DNA from 3 places in the Bacillus sp. KH172YL63 genome. Region 1 is predicted to be linked to each of the others. Evidence: riboswitches for the same ligand, from Rfam matches in the RefSeq annotation. Region 1 holds a riboswitch; each other region holds the start of a gene.
What was found. A riboswitch is a leader RNA that binds a small molecule or an ion and turns the genes downstream of it on or off. The one in region 1 is predicted to bind S-adenosylmethionine.
Positions count from the first base shown of each region.

Region 1 (7,839 bases):
TGAAAGAGGTGCTGGAATGTCACTGTCTGACCGGCGAATACGATTATCTCCTGAAGGTTGCCTGCAAGGATCGGAAGGGGCTCGAGCTCTTTATCAGGCGGCTGAATGAAATGGGGATCACGAAGATCCAGACGAGCCTGGCGCTCCGGGAGATCAAGGATTCGACGGTGCTGCCGATACATGGGGAATAACTTATAATAAAGGTGTTGTGTATGAATAAATTGAGAATAGCCTGGATTATACCCAATGTGCTGCTTTACATTGCTTTTATCTTTTTACTATTTTTTATAACCGGAAATGATAATGGTTTGAAAGAAATCAACGCATTGAACATATATGTCGTTCTTACTATATTGATATTTGCAGTAGCGGTATTTGGCAGTATAAGGATTGCCAAGTGGATGAGAGAAGGGAAACTTTGATTGGACATACCCTTTCTATACCAAATAATTTAGTGTACGATAAAAAAATATTCTACAAATAGCAATCTTGCACAGGAGGAGGATTTCACCATGTCACATATCATCAATGCAGCAGCGGATTTCTTCTGGCAGCATGATATTTATTTCCGGATTGTGGTGAGTGCGGTCCTGGGGTTCGTGATCGGATGGGACCGGACGTCGAAAAATAAGCCTGCCGGGTTAAAGACGTATACGTATGTGGCGGTGGCCTGTACGTTGATCACGATCGTTTCGATTGAAGGGGCGGAAATGCTCAGTCAGCCGGACAGCGGGAAGATGATGGATCCTTTCCGGCTTGCGGCTCAAATTGTTTCAGGGCTCGGTTTCTTAGGTGCAGGTGTGATCCTGAAAGACGGCCTGCGGGTAAAAGGACTCACTTCCGCTGCGATGATTTTCTACGTAGGTGGAGTCGGCATCGGGATTGGGGCAGGCTTTTACGGGATCGTCATCTTCGCGACCCTGATCACGTTCATCACAACGAGGATCGGGAACATTTTCGAAGGCCGGGAAATGACGACCGTGCGGCTGCCGAAGATGGGGAAGAAAAAAGAGGAAGAGAAGGATGAGGAGTAGGCTCGAGGCCTGTTCTCTCCACTCTGTATTGCGGCAAAACTGACCTGGGACTGAGGTCAGTTTTTTTAGTTTTTTATGAAATATTCAAAAAACATTGTTGACAAAACAATGGAAATTCTATACCATTACCCTAATGCTTAAACGCATCATAACATTAATTAAATAAAGCGATATCTTCTTATCCAGAGAGGTGGAGGGACTGGCCCTGTGATACCTCGGCAACGGGTTCTTATGAATACCGTGCCAATTCCATCAAGTCATGTGACTTGAAAGATGAGAAGAGCGGGACATCTACATATTTGTGCCTCTCTTCTTATGAAGGGGGGCACTTTTTATTTGGCCGGAAGCACAAGTAAGAGGGATACATAGCGAAAGGAGAAGGTCCTGTATGATCAGAGTTCAGAATGTTACGAAAGTATTCGAGACGAAGGATGGCCCGTTCAATGCTTTGAAGAATGTTTCCTTCGAGGTGAAAAAGGGAGAGATTTATGGCGTGATCGGGTTCAGCGGGGCGGGTAAGAGCACGCTTGTCCGCTGTCTCAATTTTTTAGAGAAACCTTCATCGGGTGATATTTTCATAGAGGGGCGCAGCCTGAAGGATCAGTCGGCGATTGATCTGAGGAAGGAGCGGCACCGGATCGGGATGATTTTTCAGCATTTCAATCTGTTTCAGTCCCGGACGGTGGCAGGGAATATCGCCTATCCTCTGAAACTTGCAAAGTGGCCGAAAGAAAGAATCAGTGAAAGGGTCAAGGAGCTGCTCGCGTTTGTCGGACTTGAAGATAAAGCGAAGCATTATCCCGACGAGCTGTCAGGCGGTCAGAAGCAGAGGGTGGGGATTGCAAGGGCCCTCGCGACCTCGCCATCGATTCTCCTCTGCGATGAAGCCACATCCGCACTGGATCCCCAGACGACCGAATCAATTTTGAATCTATTAAAAAGAATCAACGGGGAGTATGGGATTACAATCGTGATGATCACCCACGAAATGGGGGTCATCCGGGAAATCTGTGATAAGGTCGCGGTGATGGAAAATGGAGAAATCGTGGAAGAGGGAAGCGTGTTCGATATCTTTTCCAACCCGCAGACCTCGACGACGAAAAACTTTGTGAAAAGTGTCATGAATGATCAGCTGCCGGCATCGGTTCTCGACAAATTGAATGACAGCAAGGAAGGGCGCATCTGCCGCCTCATTTTCAAAGGAGATTCAACGGGCCTGCCGATCCTTTCTGAGACGGCAAAAGCATTCAACGCCCACATCAATGTATTATTCGGGCAGATCACAGAACTCCAGGGTCAGCCGTTCGGGAATCTCATCGTCCAGATCATCGGCAGCAGGAGCGAAACGGAAGAAATCCTGGATTATTGGAGAAACAGATTATTCGTAAGCGAGGTGGAGAAGCGTGCAAGTTAATTGGGAATTGTTTTGGCCAAAGATTATTGAAGCGACATGGGATACGGTGGCGATGGTGTCATTTTCCCTTCTGTTCGCCACACTCATCGGCCTTCCCCTCGGCATCATCGTCGTGGTGACGAGAAAGGGACACTTGCTTGAAAACAAAGCCGTCTTTTCCGTATTGAGCAGCATCATCAACGTGTTCCGGTCAATCCCGTTCATCATCCTGATGGTCGCGATCATCCCGTTTACCCGGTTGGTCGTCGGCACATCGATCGGAACGGCAGCCGCCGTAGTGCCGCTTGTCGTGTTTGCGGCGCCGTATATTGCAAGACTCGTAGAAAGTTCGCTCCTTGAAGTGGAACCGGGTGTCATCGAAGCGGCCGAGTCCATGGGGGCCGGGCCGTGGCAGATCATCTTCGGGATCCTCATTCCGGAAGCATTGAGTACGCTGGTCCTGAATATCACAATCGCAACAATCGGCCTTGTCGGGGCATCGGCCATGGCCGGGGCAGTCGGAGGCGGAGGCCTCGGGGATCTCGCCATTGCGTACGGATATCAGCGATTTGAAACATCCGTCATGATCGTGACGGTCATCATTTTAATCGTGATGGTACAGGGACTGCAGACAGCAGGAAATACATTATCAAAAATCATCAGAAGACGATAGGAGAGGGAATCATGAAAAAATCAATCAGTCTAGCAAGCATCGCCATTCTATTATTTACCCTGCTATTGAGCGGGTGCTCGGGAAACAGTGCATCGGGATCAGGTGAAAAAGAAGTCGTGAAAGTCGGCGTGAACGGCTCAGGGGCACCGATCTGGGAGTATATAAAAGAGAAAGCAGCAAAGGAAGGGATTGACATCGAGATCGTCGAGTTCGCCGATTACGTGAGACCGAACCAGGCGCTCGCCGATGGGGATATCGACCTGAACGCCTTCCAGACAATCTCGTATTTCGATTCTTTCGTGGAAGAACATAATCTGGATTTAGTACCGATCGGCTCGACGCTTATCGCGCCAATGGGCATCTATTCGGAACAATACGAATCGGTAGAAGATTTGCCGAAAGGAAGTACAGTCGCCCTGCCTCAAGAGGCGACGAACCTTGGCCGTGCCCTTCTCTTACTGGAGGAAGCAGGATTGATCGAGCTGAAAGAAGGATTTGATCAGTCACAAGGTCTTGAAGCGATCAAAGAAAATCCGAAAAACCTTGAATTCACAACCGTTGTCGCTGCCCAAACACCGAGGGTCCTGCCGGATGTGGCTGCATCAATCATCAATAATGGTGTCGCGGTTGAAGCAGGGTTCGTCCCGGTTGATGACAGCATCTATATCGAAGGGGCAGAATCGAAGCCATTCATCAATATCATCGCGGCACAGGAAAAAGACAAAGACAATCAAACTTACAAAAAAATCGTGGAGATCTATCAGCAAGATGACGTAGCGGAACATATCAAGAAAACATACAAAGATTCGCTGATCCCGACATTCGTGCCAGTCAGTGAATTGCATTAGGAGGGAAAAGAAATGAGTCAACGAACAGCGCTTGCCGACCGTACACACAACCTCGTCTCAGCAGTTGATCAATTGGGCGTAAAACTCGTGTCGATCAGCCATCAGATCCACGACAAACCTGAAATCGGGAACGAAGAATTCTTTGCTTCAGAAACTTTGACCACCCTCCTCGAAGCCCACGGGTTCTCAGTGGAAAGGGGAGTGGCCGGTCATGAGACTTCCTTTGTGGCACGGAAATCCTCCGGGAAAGAAGGGCCGGTCATCGGCTATCTGGCTGAATATGACGCCCTGCCCGGACTCGGCCACGCCTGCGGTCACAATATCATCGGAACGGCAAGCTGCGGGGCGGCGATCGCCCTCTCTTCCGTACTGAATGAAACAGGAGGGGAAGTGGTGGTGTTCGGTACGCCTGCCGAAGAAGGCGGCCCCAACGGAAGTGCGAAGGGCAGCTTCGTCAAGGCCGGCTTGTTCGAAGGCGTGGATGCCTGCATGATGGTCCATCCGTTCAACAGGACGACCCAGACAGGGAAAACCCTTGCCGTCGACCCGCTTGATTTCGCATTCAAAGGAAGGTCTGCCCATGCGGCGGCTTCCCCTGAAGACGGCATCAATGCCCTCGACGGCGTGATCCAGCTGTTCAACGGCATCAACGCCCTTCGGCAGCACGTCACAGAAGACGTGCGGATTCACGGCATCATCACCCACGGCGGGGACGCCCCCAACATCGTCCCTGACTATGCGAAAGCCCGCTTCTATATCCGGGCTGCCACCAGGGAAGCGTGCAATGAAGTCACGAAGAAAGTGAAAGCGATCGCGGAAGGGGCGGCACTTGCCACCGGAACGGAACTGAATGTGATCAAAATCCAGAATGAAGTGGATCACTTTCAGCTCAACCGCCGTTTCGATCAAGTATTCCAGCGTGCCATCGAGTCACTCGGCGAGCCCTTTGACCAAACAGAACGTAAAGGCCTCGGCTCATCCGACGCCGGAAACGTCAGCCGGGTCGTCCCGACGATCCACCCCTACATCAAGATCGGCCCCGAATCCCTCGTCGTCCACACGAACGAATTCAGGGAAGCAGCGAAATCCCCCGAAGGTGACCGTGCCCTTGTGACCGGGGCCAAGGCCCTTGCCCTGACGGGGTATGAACTGCTGACGGATAAGCAGCTTTTGGCGGTGATTTGGGAAGAGTTTGGTAAAGACGAAGAGACAGCCGGATCAGGGTAACGGATTCGGTTTTGGAGTACAAACATTAAAAAAGTAATATAAATGGAGGTCCAATTCCATATGAATTGGATCTCTTGTTTTTGTTGTTATTAAAGGGTTTATGGTAATTTCGTACCCTAATTTACAGCAGTTTGATGGCTAACATACTCCTGCGAATTGGTGTGTTAAAACATATACCAATACTTGTGTGAGAAAGGATTCAAAAACGCCTTCTCAGCTTCTCGGTATTACTAAATAGCTATATGCTATGAACTGAATGATTTATAAGTAGTAGAACGAAGAAAAAGACCGATTGCTTAATCGGTCTGTTCATTTCTATACTGCCTTATTCCATTAAAGCCCCCTATAATGGAATAAGAAAAGCGACCTTTACATATTAGATATTCCATTAATAAAAACACTGAATAACAAACTAATGGTTACGAAGCCTGCAACTAAAATGGAAAAAACTTGGCTGTTTTTGAATTCAAAAATAACTATACCTAACCCCGCAAGGCATAACACCAACCACATAGGCATAAATATTGCATCTGCAATATTCCTTGGCAATGAAGCATAACCGCCTCCTAAAAAAAATATCCAATGCACAACCAAAATCCCTATAACTACATAAGCGACTTTTCTAGGTGAGCTCCCTTTTTCACTTCTTTTTATAGACATCACGGGCTTAGCAATTATAGTGACAGTTGTAATTAATACAAGTAAAATAATTATTGATAACCCTATAAATTCCACTTCCTATCTAACATACTCATTCAAAAAAAGCACTTTAACACCATTTACTAATCATAAAATGTAGCAACAATTTTATTTACACAACCTGTGCTTGTATTTTTTTTATAACTTCTTTATAAAAATCAACTTGATGTGGAACTACACATCTAATAACTTTCTTATTTCTTTCGTCTCATTGGGAGAAACTATATAACCTTGTCTTTCGTGTCCTATGTACATAATTACGCTTTCTTCCCCCGTATTTCCAAGCAGGAGATGTAGACCTTGCGTCTCCCCGTTGTCATAGCGTATTAACAAGTCGTAGTCAGGTTTTTCATTAGCTACATCCATATCTCTAGATCGTTTTTTAGCATTTTGCAAAACATTTTCAAAGCCTGAGATAGAATTCTCTTGGTCCATTAAGAGTATATAATCCTCGTTCAAACCCCCATATCCATTAGATATAGATATTGATATATCAGTTATATTATCTTTTGGTTTCATTTCTTTAACTTGGGTTTGACAAGCAATTAAAGCAAAACAACAAGTAATAAACAATAAAGATAATAATATTTTCTTCATACCAATTATCCTCCTTCCAATGCAATTTCTTATTAACAGTGCGGCTCATTCCTTAAAGCATAACTGCTTTAGTTGTCTTGAACTACATTATTCAAGTTCAATTCTTCAATTAATCTGCCCGATAATTGATTACGGGCAATAAACTTGATCTCAGCAGCTGATCTTCTGATATTGTCCCTAATATTCAATAACCTAAATTTTACTTTTTATCTGAATCTTGAAGATCAGGTATCCTAAGGCAGCTCCAATTAGGTTTAATATAACATCATCTACATCTAATACTCCTAATTTAGTTAGATACTGAAAAACTTCAATACACAAACTCAGCACTAGTGTAAAAAATAAAACATTTTTTAATGTATTTAAGTTAGAGAAAACTTTTGGAAGTAGGAAACCTAATGGCATAAATAAGATAACTATTCCAAAAGTATTGTAGAACCAAGTATCAAAGTTATAATGGTCAATATTAAAAACGTATCCAATCATAGTTTTCAAGGGAACAAAATTATTATTTACTTCTTCGTAATTAATCGTCCTCAAGTGGTTCATTCCAAATCCCAATCCTACAAAGCTCACTACCAACAATACAAATAGATAAAACAAAAATAAAATAATAAATATCGTATGTTGCTTTTGCATTCTAATCACCTCTTATCATAAGAGGTTTATGATTGTCCTTAAATAAATATTCACTTTGCGTTTAAGCAAACTAAATCTTATTCCGATCGAAAATAAAATCCTATATTTGGGATTCATTTTGAAGGATTGCATTAGTTAGAGTATGGAATCCTTCTTCAATTAACCTGCCCAATAATTGAATAAGGGCAATAGCCGGATCATCTAGCTGATCTTCGGTTATTGCCCCCGTTAACAGTTACTGAGGTCTAATAAAAGACCTCAGTTAAATTATATTGCCTTAGCCTTAATCATAAAGCGATGCTGTTTCACTTCAAAAAATCCATTTTCTTGAATAGTTTTATGAATATCATACAATTTATTTTCAAATCTTTTTACACTAAAATCGGGTACTTGCCAAGGTATGGCTTTTAGATAATAAACTAATGCTCCCACATCATAAAAACGTTGAAAAGGGAATTCCTCTTGGCATTGCAGAACCTGAAAAGAATTTTTTTCAAGTTCATTTTTAGCAGATTTTAGGTTCCAATTTATAAATTCATTATTCAATGAAACACCAAGGGCTTCATTAATTCCAACACAATCTAAGCCACCTACCTGCTGTGTTAAAAATAAACCATTTTCTTTTATTATTCTTCTTAATTCTTTAGGGGAATAAGACTCGTGTTGGTTTAAGATTAAGTCAAATTGTTCGTTTTTAAAGGGAAGTTTGGTATCCTCATCAATAGGAAC
Region 1 covers NZ_AP022842.1:3,250,758-3,258,596, reverse strand. Annotated here, with positions in the region: gene KH172YL63_RS16670 (Lrp/AsnC family transcriptional regulator) at 1-191, shown strand, start outside; gene KH172YL63_RS16665 (hypothetical protein) at 213-422, shown strand; gene KH172YL63_RS16660 (MgtC/SapB family protein) at 513-1,034, shown strand; SAM riboswitch class I at 1,210-1,314, shown strand; gene KH172YL63_RS16655 (methionine ABC transporter ATP-binding protein) at 1,423-2,448, shown strand; gene KH172YL63_RS16650 (methionine ABC transporter permease) at 2,456-3,100, shown strand; gene KH172YL63_RS16645 (MetQ/NlpA family ABC transporter substrate-binding protein) at 3,112-3,948, shown strand; gene KH172YL63_RS16640 (M20 family metallopeptidase) at 3,961-5,175, shown strand; gene KH172YL63_RS16635 (hypothetical protein) at 5,545-5,910, opposite strand; gene KH172YL63_RS16630 (YhfM domain-containing protein) at 6,049-6,471, opposite strand; gene KH172YL63_RS16625 (VanZ family protein) at 6,664-7,110, opposite strand; gene KH172YL63_RS16620 (methyltransferase domain-containing protein) at 7,378-7,839, opposite strand, start outside.

Region 2 (7,839 bases), 500 kb from region 1:
ACTTTTAAAAATACATCGATTCAGGAAGGATGACAGACATGAATTTCACTACGAAGGTCGTACATAGTCAGTTACAGGGAACGGAGGAGATCCACAGTAAAACGACGCCGATTTATCAGACGTCCGCTTTCTCATTCAGTTCCCTTGAAGAGCTTGAAGGTTTCTATGAAGGGAAGTCCCCTTATCTCTACACAAGAACGGGGAATCCCAATACAGATGAGCTGGGGAACATGGTTGCCGGCCTTGAAGGTGCACCGGCCGGAGTGGCCACATCATCAGGGTTATCGGCCATCCTTGTCGGCATCCTTGCCATTGTCCGCTCAGGTGATCATATCGTGGCTGCCGAGGATTTATACGGCGGCACATTCCATATGCTAAAAGAAGAGCTGAAGTCATTCGGCATCTTGACCACTTTCGTCGACTTTACCGATAAAGATAGCATTGAAGCGGCCCTAACCCCGCAAACAAAGCTCCTATACAGTGAAACAGTCACTAATCCGTTTATGCGGGTAGAGAATATCAAACAAATGGTGAACCTCGCTCAAGAACACAATCTGTTCACCATGATTGATAACACCTTTGCGACACCGTTTTTACAACAGCCTTACCTTGAAGGGGTGGATCTTGTCGCACACAGCGCCACGAAATATATCGGCGGCCACAGTGACATCACCGCCGGGGTCGTCGTCGGAAAGGAAGAGTTGGTAAGGAAGGCAAGAGAGAAGGTCGTCAACATCGGCTCCAATCTGAGTCCATTCGAAGCCTGGCTGACATGCCGAGGGGCAAAAACCCTCGCGCTCCGGATCGGCACCCAGGCCCGCAACGCAGAAACCCTGGCAGGATGGCTTCACAGCAACACCGATATTAAAGAAGTTTATTACCCGACAAACTTATCGACGAAAGGAAACGGGGCGATCGTGACGATCGAGCTTGATGAAAGATGCGATATGAGCACCTTCTTCAAGTCCCTCGGCTGGATCAAAATCGTTCCTTCCCTTGCCGGTGTCGAAACAACGGTGTCCTACCCGCTCGGAACATCCCACCGTGCCCTGCCGAAAGATGCCCAGAAAAAGCTCGGCATCAACACCCACGTCGTCCGGATATCGCTCGGCATCGAAGACGGGGAGGACATCGTCGCTCAATTTGAAGAAGCTGTTAAAAAATCGGTCGAAAAGTAAATAATTAAAAAATTCTAACAATACCCTTGACGCTGAGGTCGGTTACCCTTTATAATTCATCTCAACGCAAGAAATCACACATTGACAACTACATGCTCTTATCCAGAGAGGTGGAGGGACTAGGCCCGATGAAACCCGGCAACCTTCATGTGCGCAGATCGCGTCTCATGAAAAGGTGCTAATTCCTGCAGGCAATTTGCCTGAAAGATAAGAGGAGGACCCTATTCAATTAGACCCTCTTCTTAGGAAGGGGGTTTTTGTTTTGCTCTTTCCGGTAGAGGATCGGGGGGAGTTTGACTGGGCGGTTTGCCCGGTTTTGTTGCCTGTTAAAAATCGGTTGAAGTTTGACAGGTAAAGATCAGCTTAGATTTAACAGTTAAAATTCGGTTGAAGTTTGACAGTAAAAATCAGTTTGGATTCAACAGTTAAAATTCGTTCAAAGTTTAACAGTCAAAAATCAGCCTAAATTCAACAGACAAAATCCACCCAAAATTCAACAGGCAAAACCCTAGGCAAATGCCTAGGCAACACCCTAACCAAACCAAAATCCCAACCCACAGGAGGAACCCAAAATGACCAAATCATTCGACTTCGACACACTACTGCTTCACGGAGGCCAAGAACCGGACCCGACCACAGGATCACGTGCGGTCCCGATTTACCAAACCACATCCTATGTATTTGACAGCAGTGATCATGCCGCAAAATTATTTGCCCTTGAAGAGCCGGGGAACATTTATACCCGGATCATGAACCCGACGGTCGATGTGCTGGAGAAGCGCCTGGCACTGCTCGAGGGCGGCATCGGGGCGCTTGGGGTGTCGTCGGGGATGGCGGCGATTTCCCTGGCGATCCTGAACATTGCGCAGGCAGGTGATGAGATTGTGGCTGCGACAAATCTGTATGGCGGGACGTATAACCTCTTTTCCACGACGCTTCCGAAATACGGCATCAAGGTCCATTTCGTAGATCCGTCCGATCCGGAGAATTTCCGCAAGAGGATCACTGAGAAAACGAAGGCGGTGTTTGCGGAGACGATCGGGAATCCAAGTCTTCACGTGCTGGATATTGAAGCGGTGGCGAAGGTTGCACATGAGCATCATATTCCGCTCATCATCGATAACACGTTTGCGACGCCGTATATTTGTAAGCCGATTGAGTGGGGAGCAGATATTGTCATCCATTCTGCCACGAAATGGATCGGCGGCCACGGGACGGCGATTGGGGGAGTGGTGATCGACGGCGGGAAGTTTGACTGGAATCATGAGAAGTTCCCGGGCTTCACCGAGGAGGATCCAAGCTATAACGGATTGCGCTACGCACAGGATGTGGGTGCGGCCGCCTTCATTACTAAATTGAGGGTACAGCTGCTGCGGGATCTTGGGGCATGTCTGAGCCCGCAAAATGCGTTCCTGCTCCTGCAGGGGTTGGAGACGCTCCATCTCCGCATTGAACGCCATACAGAAAATGCCCGGAAGATCGCCGAGCATCTCGATCAGCATCAAGGGATCGCATGGGTGTCATATCCGGGACTCCCACAGCATCCGTCCCACGGGCTTGCCGAGAAGTATTTGAAAAACGGTGCCGGATCGATCGTTGTGTTTGGCATCAAAGGTGGAAGGGATTCGGGCCGGAAAGTCGTCGACAATATTTCCCTTTGGTCACATGTGGCGAACGTGGGGGATGCGAAATCATTGATCATCCATCCGGCTTCCACGACACACCAGCAGTTGAACGCCGAGGAAATCCGGGCGACTGGCGTGACGGAGGATCTGGTGAGGCTTTCTGTTGGATTGGAATCGGCGAAGGATCTTATTGAGGACCTTGACCACGCAATCGAAGTGGCACTGGAAACCTCTCCTGTATAAGGAAGAAACGACAAACTTGAAAAAGGAGGTGGAGAAATGGATGCGTCCACTGCGTATGAAGTCAGCTCCATATCTCTCCCATCCCTCACATTAGAGTCAGGCACCACGCTGCGGAATGTCGATTTGGCATATGAACGTACAGGAAATAAAGAGGGTCCTGTGATCCTTGTCTGCCACGCCCTCACCGGGACCCATATAGTGAAGGGGACGGATGAGTGCCCGGGCTGGTGGGATGGATTGATCGGGCCCGGTTCTTATATCGATACAAATCACTATCAGGTGATTTCTTTCAATGTCCTGGGAGGATGTGAAGGGAGCACAGGGCCTACGACAAGAAACCCGGATACTGGACAGCCGTACGGTCCGAGCTTTCCTGGCATCACGATCAGGGATATGGTCAACGCTCAGTATGAGGCGTTAAAGCTGCTTGCAGTTCCCCGTATAGAAGCGGTCATAGGGGGTTCGTTGGGAGGCATGCAGGCACTGGAGTGGGGCGTCCTTTATCCTGATTACATCGGTAAAGTATTCGCACTGGCGGTCACGCCCCGGTTGAATGACTTTGGGATTGCATTTAATCACATCGGCATCACCGCGATTGAAGGGGATCCTGCCTTTTGCAATGGACATTACCGTGATGGTTCACTTATAAAAGGATTGGAGATTGCCAGGATGGTCGGCATGGTCACGTACCGGACACGGGAGCTGTTTGACGAGCGGTTCCGCCGTGAGGAAAAGGATGACCGCTTCAGTGTGGAAAGCTATCTGGATTATCAGGGACAGAAGCTAGCAAGGAGGTTTGACCCGAACAGCTATCTGACGCTCCTGAAAGCAATGAACACCCATGATATCGCCCGGGGGAGGGGAGATCTTGAACATGTGGCCGGAACTTATCCGAGCGAGCTGATTTCCATCAGCTATGAAGGCGACAGCATCTATTCCCCTGAGTATTTAAAGGATTTTACCGAGAAGACGTCAAACGGCCGCCACTATTTTATTTCGACAGAATTCGGCCATGACGGTTTCCTCGTTGAATTTGAAAAGTGGGGAGGGATCATCGCTTCCCATTTGAAAAAAGAAGTATTTACCGGCATGAAATGAACCCCCCCTTATCATAACTCGTCCCTCTCCGGCATATAGTGAAATAAGCAAAGACATCGCACCGCCTCAGCGCGTTTTTGTGTGGTGTCTTTTTTCGTTGGAGATCGGGCAGCTGTGGTTGAACGCCTGGTCATTGCCAAAGATAAACATAAGCTGGAGGGGAATATATGAAGTGGACGGGCAGAAAGTTCATCATCACCATCATCGTCAGTATGCTGATCGGTGCAGGGGGCATGTACGGCGGCTTGGAGTGGACCGGTAAGTCCGGGGACGGCGTTGCCCAATTTGACGGAAAAGGTGAGCTGAATGATAAGCTTCACAAAGTCGAAGTGGCTTATGACTTGATCAGCGACAAATTTTATCAGGATGTTGACAAGGGCCGCCTGGTCGAAGGGGCGATCCAAGGGATGCTGAAGACGCTGGATGATCCGTATTCGGTTTACATGGATGCGGAAACGGCGTCTCAATTCAACGATGCCCTGGATTCTTCCTTTGAAGGGATAGGGGCAGAGGTCACGATCATGGATGGCAAGTTGCTGATTGTGGCACCTTTTAAAAATTCTCCTGCGGAAAAAGCCGGACTGAGGCCGAATGACCGCATCATCAAGGTGGATGGGAACAGCATCGAAGGGCTTGATCTTTATGAAGCGACGCTGAAGATCAGGGGTAAGAAAGGGACGGAAGTAATGCTCGACATTACGAGGGAAGGATTGAATGACCCGATCCAGGTATCTGTAAAACGGGACGAGATCCCGGTTGAGACGGTGATCTCGGATGTGAAAGAGGTCAATGGCAAGAAGACCGGTTATATTCAGATTACGACCTTCTCGGAAAATACTGCCGTCGATTTTAAGAAACAGCTGGATGAACTTGAGAAGCAGAAAGTGGAAGGGTTGATATTGGATGTGAGGGGCAACCCGGGTGGGCTCCTCTCCAGCGTGCAAGAGATCCTGAAACAGTTCGTCACAGAGAAGAAACCTTATGTACAGATTCAGGAACGGAGCGGGGAAGTACTGAAATCCTTCTCTAACAGCAAGGATCGAAAAGCGTACCCTGTTGTCGTTTTGATTGATGAAGGAAGTGCCTCAGCTTCTGAGATCCTTGCAGGCGCACTGAAAGAGGCAGAAGGATATCCGCTGATCGGGACGAAAAGCTTTGGAAAAGGGACCGTACAGCAGGCGGTGCCGATGGGGGACGGAAGCAATATTAAACTGACGATGTTCAAGTGGCTGACGCCAAACGGCAATTGGATCCATAAAAAAGGGATCAAGCCGGATATCCCGGTCAGGCAGCCTGATTATTTCTACGCCCATCCGCTTCAAGTGGATAAACCACTGACAGAGGGAACGAATAATGAACAGGTGAAAAATGCGCAGGAAATGCTGCAAGGCATCGGCTTTACGCCGGACCGGGTGGATGGTTATTTCAGCAAAAAAACGGCAAGGGCCGTAAAAGATTTTCAAATCCAGGAAAGCCTCGACGTCACGGGAATCATCGATGCGAAGACGGCAGAGCGCCTCCAGGAGGAAATTCTCGAAGCAGTCCAAAACGACAAAAATGACCTTCAACTCCAGGCGGCCCTCGAATATATCGACCGTACTGGAAAACGGGCGGCTCAGTAAAATATAAAAGAGAAAGATTCCATTTTTCAGAATCTTTCTCTTTTTTTAAGTTTATTGGGAAAAAAGGAGGGGTATTGGGTAGGAGTGTCGAATAATATAACTAAATTTACCAATGTTAGGTTCTAATTAACCATATGGAGGTGAAGTGTCAACAAATTGAAAGAAAAGTAATGCATATATAGTCCTTCTCCTAAATATAGTAGACTAACAAAGTCCTGGATTAATAGAGGATGTTAAAGGAGGTGAGGAAACGTGATAGAGCAGGATAAAATGAAAGAATCTACCATTTCCTTCCATCGGAGGGCTGTAACCCTTGAAAGGGAGAGGCTGAATGGTAAACGGATAATGGATATTCTGATCAGCTTGGTTTCTATCATACTATTAAGCCCGTTCTTCCTGATCATTTCTGTACTCATATTCATTTTCGACGGACGGCCGATCCTGTTTAAGCAGGTTCGTTCAGGTGTCCATCATACCCCGTTCACGATGTATAAATTCAGAACGATGAGAGAATCGAAAGCAGTGAGCTATCAATGGAAAGACAAAGTCCCGGATGACTTCGTTTTCAAGCGGGGAAGCAACCCCAATATCACTCCTTTAGGAAAGATCCTCCGTAAAACGAGTCTCGACGAACTCCCCCAGCTGTTCAACGTGCTGAAAGGGGACATGAGCATTGTCGGCCCGAGACCGGAAGTCCCCCATATCACCAACTTCTATGATCATCATCAGGCGCAGCGCCTTGCTGTTAAGCCTGGAATGACCGGGTTCGCCCAAATCAACGGACGATCCGACATCAATCACGGACAAAAAATAGAATATGATTTGTATTATGTATATAATCAATCGATTGGATTGGACTTCAAGATCCTGTTGAAGACTTTCTCCATCGTTTTGCGGCGTAAGGGTTCTTATTAAAGAACACCTGTGGTGGAAAGGAGTGTAGGGGTGGAGCAGACATTCAATTATCAAGCTTTGATGAAAGAGCTGAAAAACGGCTCGAAGTTCATCATCCTAACCACTTTGTTCTCGACGGCCTTGGGAGCCTTCATCACATTTTTCCTGCTTTCTCCCGTTTATGAATCCAGGACCGATCTTCTCGTCAATGGAACGGTTGTGAAAGAAAATGGTGAAAACCTGTCTTTGAGCGAAGTGGAAATCAATATACGATTAATCGAAACATACAGCATCATGATCAAGAGTGACCGCATTATGGATAAGGTCCTTGCCCGTCTTGATGACGGACTGAGTAAGGAAGAGTTAGTGAAGCAAACGAGGGTGCTCACCAATGAAAACTCACAAATCCTCACCATCATCGTCGAAAGCCCCGATCCGAAGCAGGCAGCCGATACTGCGAATATGGTGGCCGATACGTTCAAGAAAGAAGTGAAAACGGTCATGGATGTAGACAATGTCCATGTCTTATCAGCAGCGCGCCCCACTGGAGATCCGGTGCGTCCGAATAAAGCCGTCAACATCCTGCTGTCTATGGCAATTGGGTTTATTTTGTCTGCTACATGGGTTCTCTATAGGAAACACTTTGATATGAAATTGATATCGATCCATGAAGTAGAGGAAGCCCTGTCGCTTCCCGTGCTGAGCGGCATCCCTCACATGAAGAAGCCGAAAAGGGCAGATGAGGGTCATTCTTATCATCTGTTGAAAGAAGGCGAGGTTCATTCTCCCCTTTCAGAAGCGTACCGCTCACTAAGGACAATCATTCAATATAAAACGAAGCCGAGTGGGCCGTATTCCCTGATGGTGACAAGCAAGCACCCGAATGAAGGGAAGTCATTGACCAGTGCGAACCTTGCAATCGTCATGGCCCTGGATCATAAAAAAACAGTCTATATTGATTGCGACTTAAGAAGGCCGGACGGACAATTCATTTTCGGCATCAGCAGCCGAAAAGGGGTGACGTCATATTTGGAAGGGTACTCGACCGTCAGTGAAATCGTATCGAAAACCCATATCCCCAATTTATCGGTCATCGTCGCAGGGATCATCCCGCCGAATCCGTCGGAGCTCCTTTCATCGGGGAAGATGGATCAGCTTCTGGAGGAATTGAAGAAAGAC
Region 2 covers NZ_AP022842.1:3,749,253-3,757,091, reverse strand. Annotated here, with positions in the region: gene KH172YL63_RS19215 (trans-sulfuration enzyme family protein) at 39-1,178, shown strand; SAM riboswitch class I at 1,274-1,392, shown strand; gene KH172YL63_RS19210 (O-acetylhomoserine aminocarboxypropyltransferase/cysteine synthase family protein) at 1,751-3,046, shown strand; gene metX (homoserine O-acetyltransferase MetX) at 3,083-4,144, shown strand; gene KH172YL63_RS19200 (S41 family peptidase) at 4,312-5,766, shown strand; gene KH172YL63_RS19195 (sugar transferase) at 6,112-6,681, shown strand; gene KH172YL63_RS19190 (tyrosine-protein kinase domain-containing protein) at 6,712-7,839, shown strand, end outside.
Region 2: another riboswitch for S-adenosylmethionine. It lies ahead of KH172YL63_RS19210 (O-acetylhomoserine aminocarboxypropyltransferase/cysteine synthase family protein); the one in region 1 lies ahead of KH172YL63_RS16655 (methionine ABC transporter ATP-binding protein).

Region 3 (7,839 bases), 1.5 Mb from region 1:
CATCCGCTTTCTTATCAAAAATATCATATCCTTTTGCGGCATCTTCCAGCGGCAGGACATGGGTGATGATGTCTGTAGGATCAAATTCATTGTTCTCGATCATATCATATAGTTTGGGCATCAGGTGGATGACAGGTGCCTGTCCCATTTTCAAAGAAACATTTCGGCTGAAGAAATCTCCCAATGGGAAGCGGTTGGCTTCCGTTGCATACACGCCGGTCAACTGAACAGTCCCAAATTTACGGACGGCTTGTGAAGCGGTTTTAATCGGGCTGATTGTCCCGAACTGATTATCGAACTCAGAACCGAATGTTTCATTTGGCTGGACGGTTCCATCCATCCCTACACAATCAATCACAACATCAGCACCGCCCTTTGTATCTTCATGTAAAAGGGAGCCGATATCTTCATAGTTTTTGAAATTATAGATGTCCACTTGATTGGTCCGTTTCGCATGATCAAGACGGTGATCGACCTGGTCGACAGCGATGACCCTTTCGGCACCTTTCAATTTAGCGAATTTCTGTGCCATCAATCCAATCGGCCCACTCCCAAGTACGATGACCGTATCTCCTTTTTTGACGCCACTGTGCTCTACACTCCAAAAGGCGGTAGGGATGACATCTGACAGAAACAGGACGCTTTCATCTTCCAACTGACTTGATTCAGGGACTTTGAATGATGTGAAATCGGCATAAGGAACGCGTAAGTACTGAGCCTGACCTCCGGGATATCCCCCGTTCATTTCAGTGAAACCGAACAGACCCCCTACCTCACCATGAGGGTTGGACTCATCGCATTGACTCTCCATCTGGTTCTCGCAGAAAAAGCAGCTTCCACAGCCAATGTTGAAAGGGATAACGACGCGGTCTCCTTTTTTCAGTGTTTTTACGTCAGGTCCGACCTCTTCTACGATTCCCATCGGTTCATGACCAACCACGTAATCCTTCTCAGGCTCGATCCCTCCTTTATAAAGATGAAGATCAGAACCACATATGCCACTAGCCGTAATTCTCACAATCATATCTGTTCGTTCTTGAATGGCAGGGTCCTCTACTTCTTTCACGACCATTTTTTCTTTTCCTTGAAATGTAACACCTTTCACCTTCATCACTCCTGTCAATTTTGTAAGATTCTTCTATGTGTATACACCATTTCCATGGGACGTAAACCAACGAATGTTTTAAACCTTAGGGGATCACATCCTTGGTGTTCAATAAACGTTGCTAACCAGCAGTGTGAAAAAGCATAAGTATGGAATGAATTACCAAATGCATGGTGTGGAAGATTCAATGAGAACATTCCACATTGATCTAAAGTTTGTTCTGTTAAATGACCGGTTGTGAGTCATAGCGAATAAAAAGTAATTGCGTTTCTTTTTTAAAAATTCTCACTTTTCATTGACAGCCATGCTTACTTGTTATAAAGTATGAGAAAGTTAAACTTCACACAATCAAATAATTTCTTATCTAGAGAGGTAGAGGGACTGGCCCGACGACACCTCAGCAACCAGCCGCAGTTACAGGTATGGTGCTAATTCCAGCAAGTTGATGTCAACTTGGACGATAAGAGGGAGAAAGAATAGACAAAACCTTCTTATTTTATAAGAAGGTTTTTTGTTTTTTCCCTTTTCGATTTCAGTGGAAGAAAAGGAGAGAATGAACGTGAGTAAACATATTGAAACGTTGCTTGTTCAAGCGGGTAACCGGAAGGACCCTGCTACGGGAGCGGTGAGTCCGCCCATTCATTTATCGACCGCTTATGAACATAAGGGAATCGGGCAATCGACCGGTTATGATTATTCAAGAACAGGGAATCCGACGAGAGCCACGTTAGAGGATGTGTTGGCCGGACTGGAAGAAGGTTATGGTGGATTTGCCTTCAGTTCAGGGATGGCAGCGATTCAGGCCGTTTTGTGCCTTTTCTCTTCAGGGGACGAACTGGTTGTCTCGAAAGATCTCTATGGCGGCAGTTACCGTTTATTTACTCAATATGAGAAGCAGTATGATATGATCTTTCATTTTGTAGATACAAGTGATATTGCAGCCATCACCAATAAAGTGAACGGAAGGACGAGGGCGATTTTTCTTGAAACGCCTACCAACCCGTTGATGAATGAAGCTGATATTTCGGAAGTTGCACACTTTGCGCAGGATAATGGGTTACTTCTGATCGTAGACAATACGTTTTATACTCCGGTTCTGCAGAAGCCATTAACAGATGGGGCAGATATAGTGGTCCACAGCGCCACCAAGTATCTGGGCGGACATAATGATGTATTGGCGGGGGCAGTGATCGTACAGTCCAGGGAGCTCGCTGAAAAAATCTATACGATCCAAAATTCAATCGGATCGGTGTTGGCACCCTTTGATTGTTGGCTGTTACTGAGGGGGATGAAAACACTCAGCCTCAGAATGCGCCAACATGAGGAAAATGCCCGTGCACTTGCCCGCTATCTTGAAGAACACCGGTGTGTAACGGACGTACTGTATCCGGGAAGGGGAGGCATGCTTTCTTTCCGCCTTGAAAAAGAAGAATGGGTCTCCCCGTTCCTTCAAAGGTTAAAGGTCATTACGTTTGCAGAAAGTCTCGGCGGCGTGGAAAGTTTCATCACCTATCCAGCCACCCAGACGCATGCGGATATTCCGGAAGACGAACGAAACAAATTGGGCATTTGTAACCGGCTGTTAAGATTTTCAGTAGGAATCGAGCATATCGACGACTTAATCGAGGATTTGGAGAATGTTTTTCATCAATTGGAAAAAGAGGTGCATACGTATGAGTAAAAAACCATTTTCAATTCAGACGTCACTCATCCATTCCCACGGTATCCATAAAGAAACAGGGGCAGTTTCAACACCGTTACATCATGCCACCACATTTCATCAACAGGATTTTGATCAGTACGGCAAGTACGACTACAGCCGATCAGGAAACCCGACAAGGGAAACAGTGGAAGAAACCATCGCTGAGCTTGAAGGTGGCGTGAGGGGCTTTGCCTTTTCATCGGGAATGGCGGCCATCTCAACAAGCTTTTTATTATTATCGAGCGGTGATCATGTGCTTGTATCTGAAGAAGTTTATGGAGGAACTTATCGCATGATCACAGAAGTCCTGACCAAATTCGGCATAGACTATTCGTTCGTAAACATGAAAGATCTTCATGAAGTCGCCTGTTCAATCAAAGAAAACACAAAAGTGATTTATATGGAGACACCATCGAATCCACTCCTGAACATCACGGATATACAAGGGGTAGTGAAGCTGGCAAGGGCGAATGGATGTATGACATTCCTGGATAACACATTCATGACGCCCCTTCTTCAAAGGCCGATCTCCCTGGGTGTGGATGTTGTGCTGCACAGTGCAACAAAATTCCTTGCCGGACATAGCGACGTTCTGGCGGGCCTTGCTGTGACGGGAAGTGAAGAAATTGCAGAGAAGCTTTCCTTCCTGCAAAATTCATTTGGTGCCGTATTGGGTGCACAGGACTGCTGGCTTTTGTTGAGAGGTTTGAAAACACTTCATGTACGATTGAAGGAATCGTCAGAATCGGCTTATAAGATCGCTACGTTTCTGGAGAAAAGAAAAGAAGTCGAGGAAGTCTACTATCCAGGTTTGAGCTATCATCCTGGACGGGAGATTCAGATTCGCCAATCAGAAGGTCCGGGAGCGGTGCTTTCGTTTAAGTTAAAGGGAGAAGAAGAGGTAAAAAGATTCATAGAGAATATCAATATACCTGTTTTTGCAGTAAGCCTCGGGGCGGTCGAATCGATCCTTTCCTACCCTAGCAGGATGTCCCACGCCTCTATGCCGAAAGCAGAAAGGGAAAGGCGGGGAATCACCGATGGATTATTGAGGCTCTCGGTAGGGCTTGAGAACGCCGAGGAGCTTATAAAAGACCTTGAACAGGGGCTGGACAGTTTAAATAGAAATAAAGGAAACAGCGTCATTAATTTATAGAGAAGGAGGGAATGTGTTGAAACCGTTACTGGATGCACTGAAAGAAAAGATACTGATCGCAGACGGGGCGATCGGGACCCTGCTGTACTCATACGGAGTGGACCGATGCTTTGAAGAGTTGAATCTGTCTCATCCGAATGAAGTGGTAAAGGTTCACAGGGAATATATCGAAGCTGGAGCCGATATCATTCAAACGAATACGTACGGAGCGAACTATCAGAAGCTGTCAAGGTACGGCCTTGAGGACTCTGTGAAGGAAATAAACACTGCGGCGGTCCGTCTTGCCAGAAAAGCAGCAGGTCAGGACACATACGTTCTTGGCACCGTCGGCGGGATCCGGGGGATCAAGCAAAATGTCCCCTTGGAGGAAATCAAAAGAAGCTTTCGGGAACAGCTTTATTGTTTATTATTGGAGGGCGTCGACGGGCTCTTGCTTGAAACGTATTATGACTTTGAAGAATTGACAACTGTATTGAAAATTGCCAAACGTGAAGCAGACATCCCTGTGGTTGCACAAGTTTCCCTTCATGAAACCGGTGTGCTGCAAAATGGCATGGAGGTAGGGGAAGCGCTGAAGCAGCTGGAGTTACTCGGAGCGGATGTCGCAGGAATAAACTGCCGAATGGGACCGTTTCATATGGTCAACTCACTGGAAGAGGTCCCATTACCGAAAACAGCTTTCTTATCGGTTTATCCGAATGCAAGTCTCCCGAACTATGAAGAAGGCCGCTTCTATTATTCTGCTGAACCGGGGTATTTCGGGGATATCAGTAATGAACTGAGGCTGCAGGGGGCAAGGATCATCGGCGGCTGTTGCGGTACAACACCCGACCATATCCGGTCTGTTGCCGAAAAATTAAAGAGCAGGGAACCGGTGACTGAAAAAGTGGTGAAAAGAAAAAAAGCCGTGGAAATTTCTTCACCAGCAATCAGGGGGAAACTGCTTCATGAACAAGTGAAGGAAAAGAAAACAATCATTGTGGAACTCGATCCGCCGAAACATCTCGATACCACATTGTTTTTTCAAGGGGCGAAGGCTTTGAAGGAGGCAGGAATCGATGCGTTGACCCTTGCTGATAATCCGCTTGCCTCACCTCGTATCAGCAATGATGCCATTGGGAATCTGATCCACTCGAAATATGACCTTACCCCGCTCGTTCATATTACGTGCCGGGACCGGAACTTGATCGGACTTCAATCCCACCTGATGGGGCTTCATACGCTTGGCATCCATAACATACTCGCAATCACCGGTGACCCTGCAAAGATCGGGGATTTTCCGGGAGCGGCTTCAGTGTATGATTTATCTTCCCTTGAACTCATAGAGTTGATTAAACAGAATAATGAAGGTTTATCTTTTTCGGGTAAATCATTAAGGGAGAAAACAAGATTCTCGGTGGGGGCTGCATTCAATCCGAATTTCCGACATCTGGACGCTTCTGTTAAAAGACTGGAAAAGAAAAAGAAGGCCGGTGCAGATTATTTCATTTCTCAGCCGGTCTTTGGAAGGAATCAGCTGATGCAAATTCACGAAGCTACGAAGCATCTGGACATTCCCATCTTCATCGGGATCATGCCTCTGATCAGTTCTAGAAATGCCGAGTTTCTTCATCATGAAGTACCGGGCATCAACGTTCCTGAAGAAACAAGGAGAAGAATGAAAGAAGCGGGTGCTGATCCTGTCATAACAAGGTCGGTCGGAATGGAAATGGCCAAAGACCTGCTTGAAACAGCACTTGAATTATTCAACGGGATTTATCTTATCACACCATTTGTAAGATACGACATGAGTATCGAATTGATCCAGCATATCCAACAACTCAATGCAGAAAGAGAGGTTCCCTATGGCCATCACATTATTTGAAGAACAACTGAGAAAGAAAATACTTGTCCTTGATGGGGCGATGGGAACAATGCTTCAGCAGGCCAATCTATCCCCTGAAGATTTTGGCGGGGAAGCGTTTGAAGGGTGTAATGAAAACCTTGTATTGACAGCTCCGGAAGTCATTCACCGCATACATTCAGAATACCTGAAGGCAGGGGCTGATGTGATTGAAACGAATACATTTGGTGCAACGCCTGTCGTGCTTGATGAATATGATCTTGGCTATAAGGCGTATGAAATCAACCGGGTGGCAGCAGAAATAGCCAGGAATGCAGCAGATGCTGTTACTACACCTGAATGGCCCAGATTTGTCGCCGGGTCCCTCGGCCCCACAACCAAGACACTATCGGTTACAGGGGGGATCAGTTTTGACGAGCTGACAGAGAATTATCGCATTCAAGCCGAAGGCCTCCTTGACGGGGGAGTGGATGTGCTGCTCCTTGAAACAAGTCAGGATGCCTTAAATGTGAAAGCCGCGAATCTCGGAATACGATCGGCATTTGCATCAAGGGGGATCGAGATTCCCATCTTATTATCAGGTACGATTGAGCCAATGGGAACGACACTGGCCGGTCAGAATATCGAATCATTTTATATTTCCCTGGAGCATTTAAATCCATTGGTGGTTGGCCTGAATTGTGCGACGGGCCCTGAGTTCATGCGTGACCATATCAGGACTTTATCGAATCTCGCCACATCCTATGTTAGTTGCTATCCCAATGCAGGATTACCGGACGAAGAGGGTAATTATAATGAAACGGCCGAGTCATTAAGTGTGAAAATGAAAGGTTTTGCCGAGAAAGGCTGGTTGAACCTTGTTGGAGGCTGCTGCGGTACGACGCCTGAACATATCTCTGCCCTTTCAGAAGCCGTGAAGAATTTTCCTCCACGAAGGCCAAACGTCTCCCATCCTCATGCCGTTTCTGGGATTGAAGCATTTGTTTACGAGGATGAAGACAGAAGGCCGATTCTAGTAGGTGAACGGACCAATGTCATCGGTTCACGCAAATTCAAGAGACTGATAGCAGAAGGGAAGATTGAAGAGGCATCAGAGATTGCCCGGGCTCAAGTAAAGAATGGGGCACAGGTGATCGATATTTGTCTTGCCGATCCCGATCGTGAAGAAGAGGAAGATATGGATCAATTTATTCAAGAGGTTGTAAAGAAGGTGAAAGTTCCCCTCGTTATAGATTCGACTGATGAAAAGGTGCTTGAGACAGCATTGAAATATTCTCAGGGGAAAGTGATCATCAATTCAATCAACCTCGAGGACGGGGAAGAGCGGTTCGAGAAGGTTGCAGAGCTCATGAAGCAGTACGGGGCCGCGGTAGTGGTCGGAACGATTGATGAGAAAGGGATGGGGGTATCTGCTGAAAGAAAAGTGGACATCGCTGTCCGGTCTCATCAGCTCTTAACCGAGAAGTATGGCATCGCGTCTGAAGATATCATTTTCGATCCCCTCGTCTTCCCTGTCGGCACAGGTGATCAGCAATATATCGGATCTGCCAATGCAACTGTAGAAGGGATCAGGCGGATCAAGGAAATCTTGCCTGAATGCCCTCATATATTGGGGGTGAGTAACGTTTCGTTTGGTCTCCCGCCAGTCGGAAGGGAGGTTCTCAATGCGGTATATCTTTATCACTGTACAAAGGCTGGCCTTGATTACGCGATTGTGAATACGGAAAAGCTGGAGAGGTTTGCTTCCATCCCGGAAAAAGAAGTGAAGCTTGCCGAGAAACTGTTATTTGAGACGACAGATGCTACCCTGGCTGAATTTACTGCATTTTATCGTGGGAAAAAGAAAGAAGTCAAAGTTCCCGTCAATACGATGAGCCTTGAGGAGCGGCTTGCACATTACGTGGTGGAAGGAACGAAGGAAGGACTGCTGCAAGACCTTGACCTGGCCCTTGAACAATATGAAGCCCCCCTTGATATCATTAATGGTCCGCTCATGGAAGGAATGAGTGAAGTCGGCAGATTATTCAATGACA
Region 3 covers NZ_AP022842.1:1,745,950-1,753,788, forward strand. Annotated here, with positions in the region: gene KH172YL63_RS08665 (zinc-dependent alcohol dehydrogenase) at 1-1,105, opposite strand, end outside; SAM riboswitch class I at 1,463-1,572, shown strand; gene KH172YL63_RS08670 (methionine biosynthesis PLP-dependent protein) at 1,659-2,786, shown strand; gene metC (cystathionine beta-lyase) at 2,779-3,963, shown strand; gene KH172YL63_RS08680 (bifunctional homocysteine S-methyltransferase/methylenetetrahydrofolate reductase) at 3,980-5,827, shown strand; gene metH (methionine synthase) at 5,808-7,839, shown strand, end outside.
Region 3: another riboswitch for S-adenosylmethionine. It lies ahead of KH172YL63_RS08670 (methionine biosynthesis PLP-dependent protein); the one in region 1 lies ahead of KH172YL63_RS16655 (methionine ABC transporter ATP-binding protein).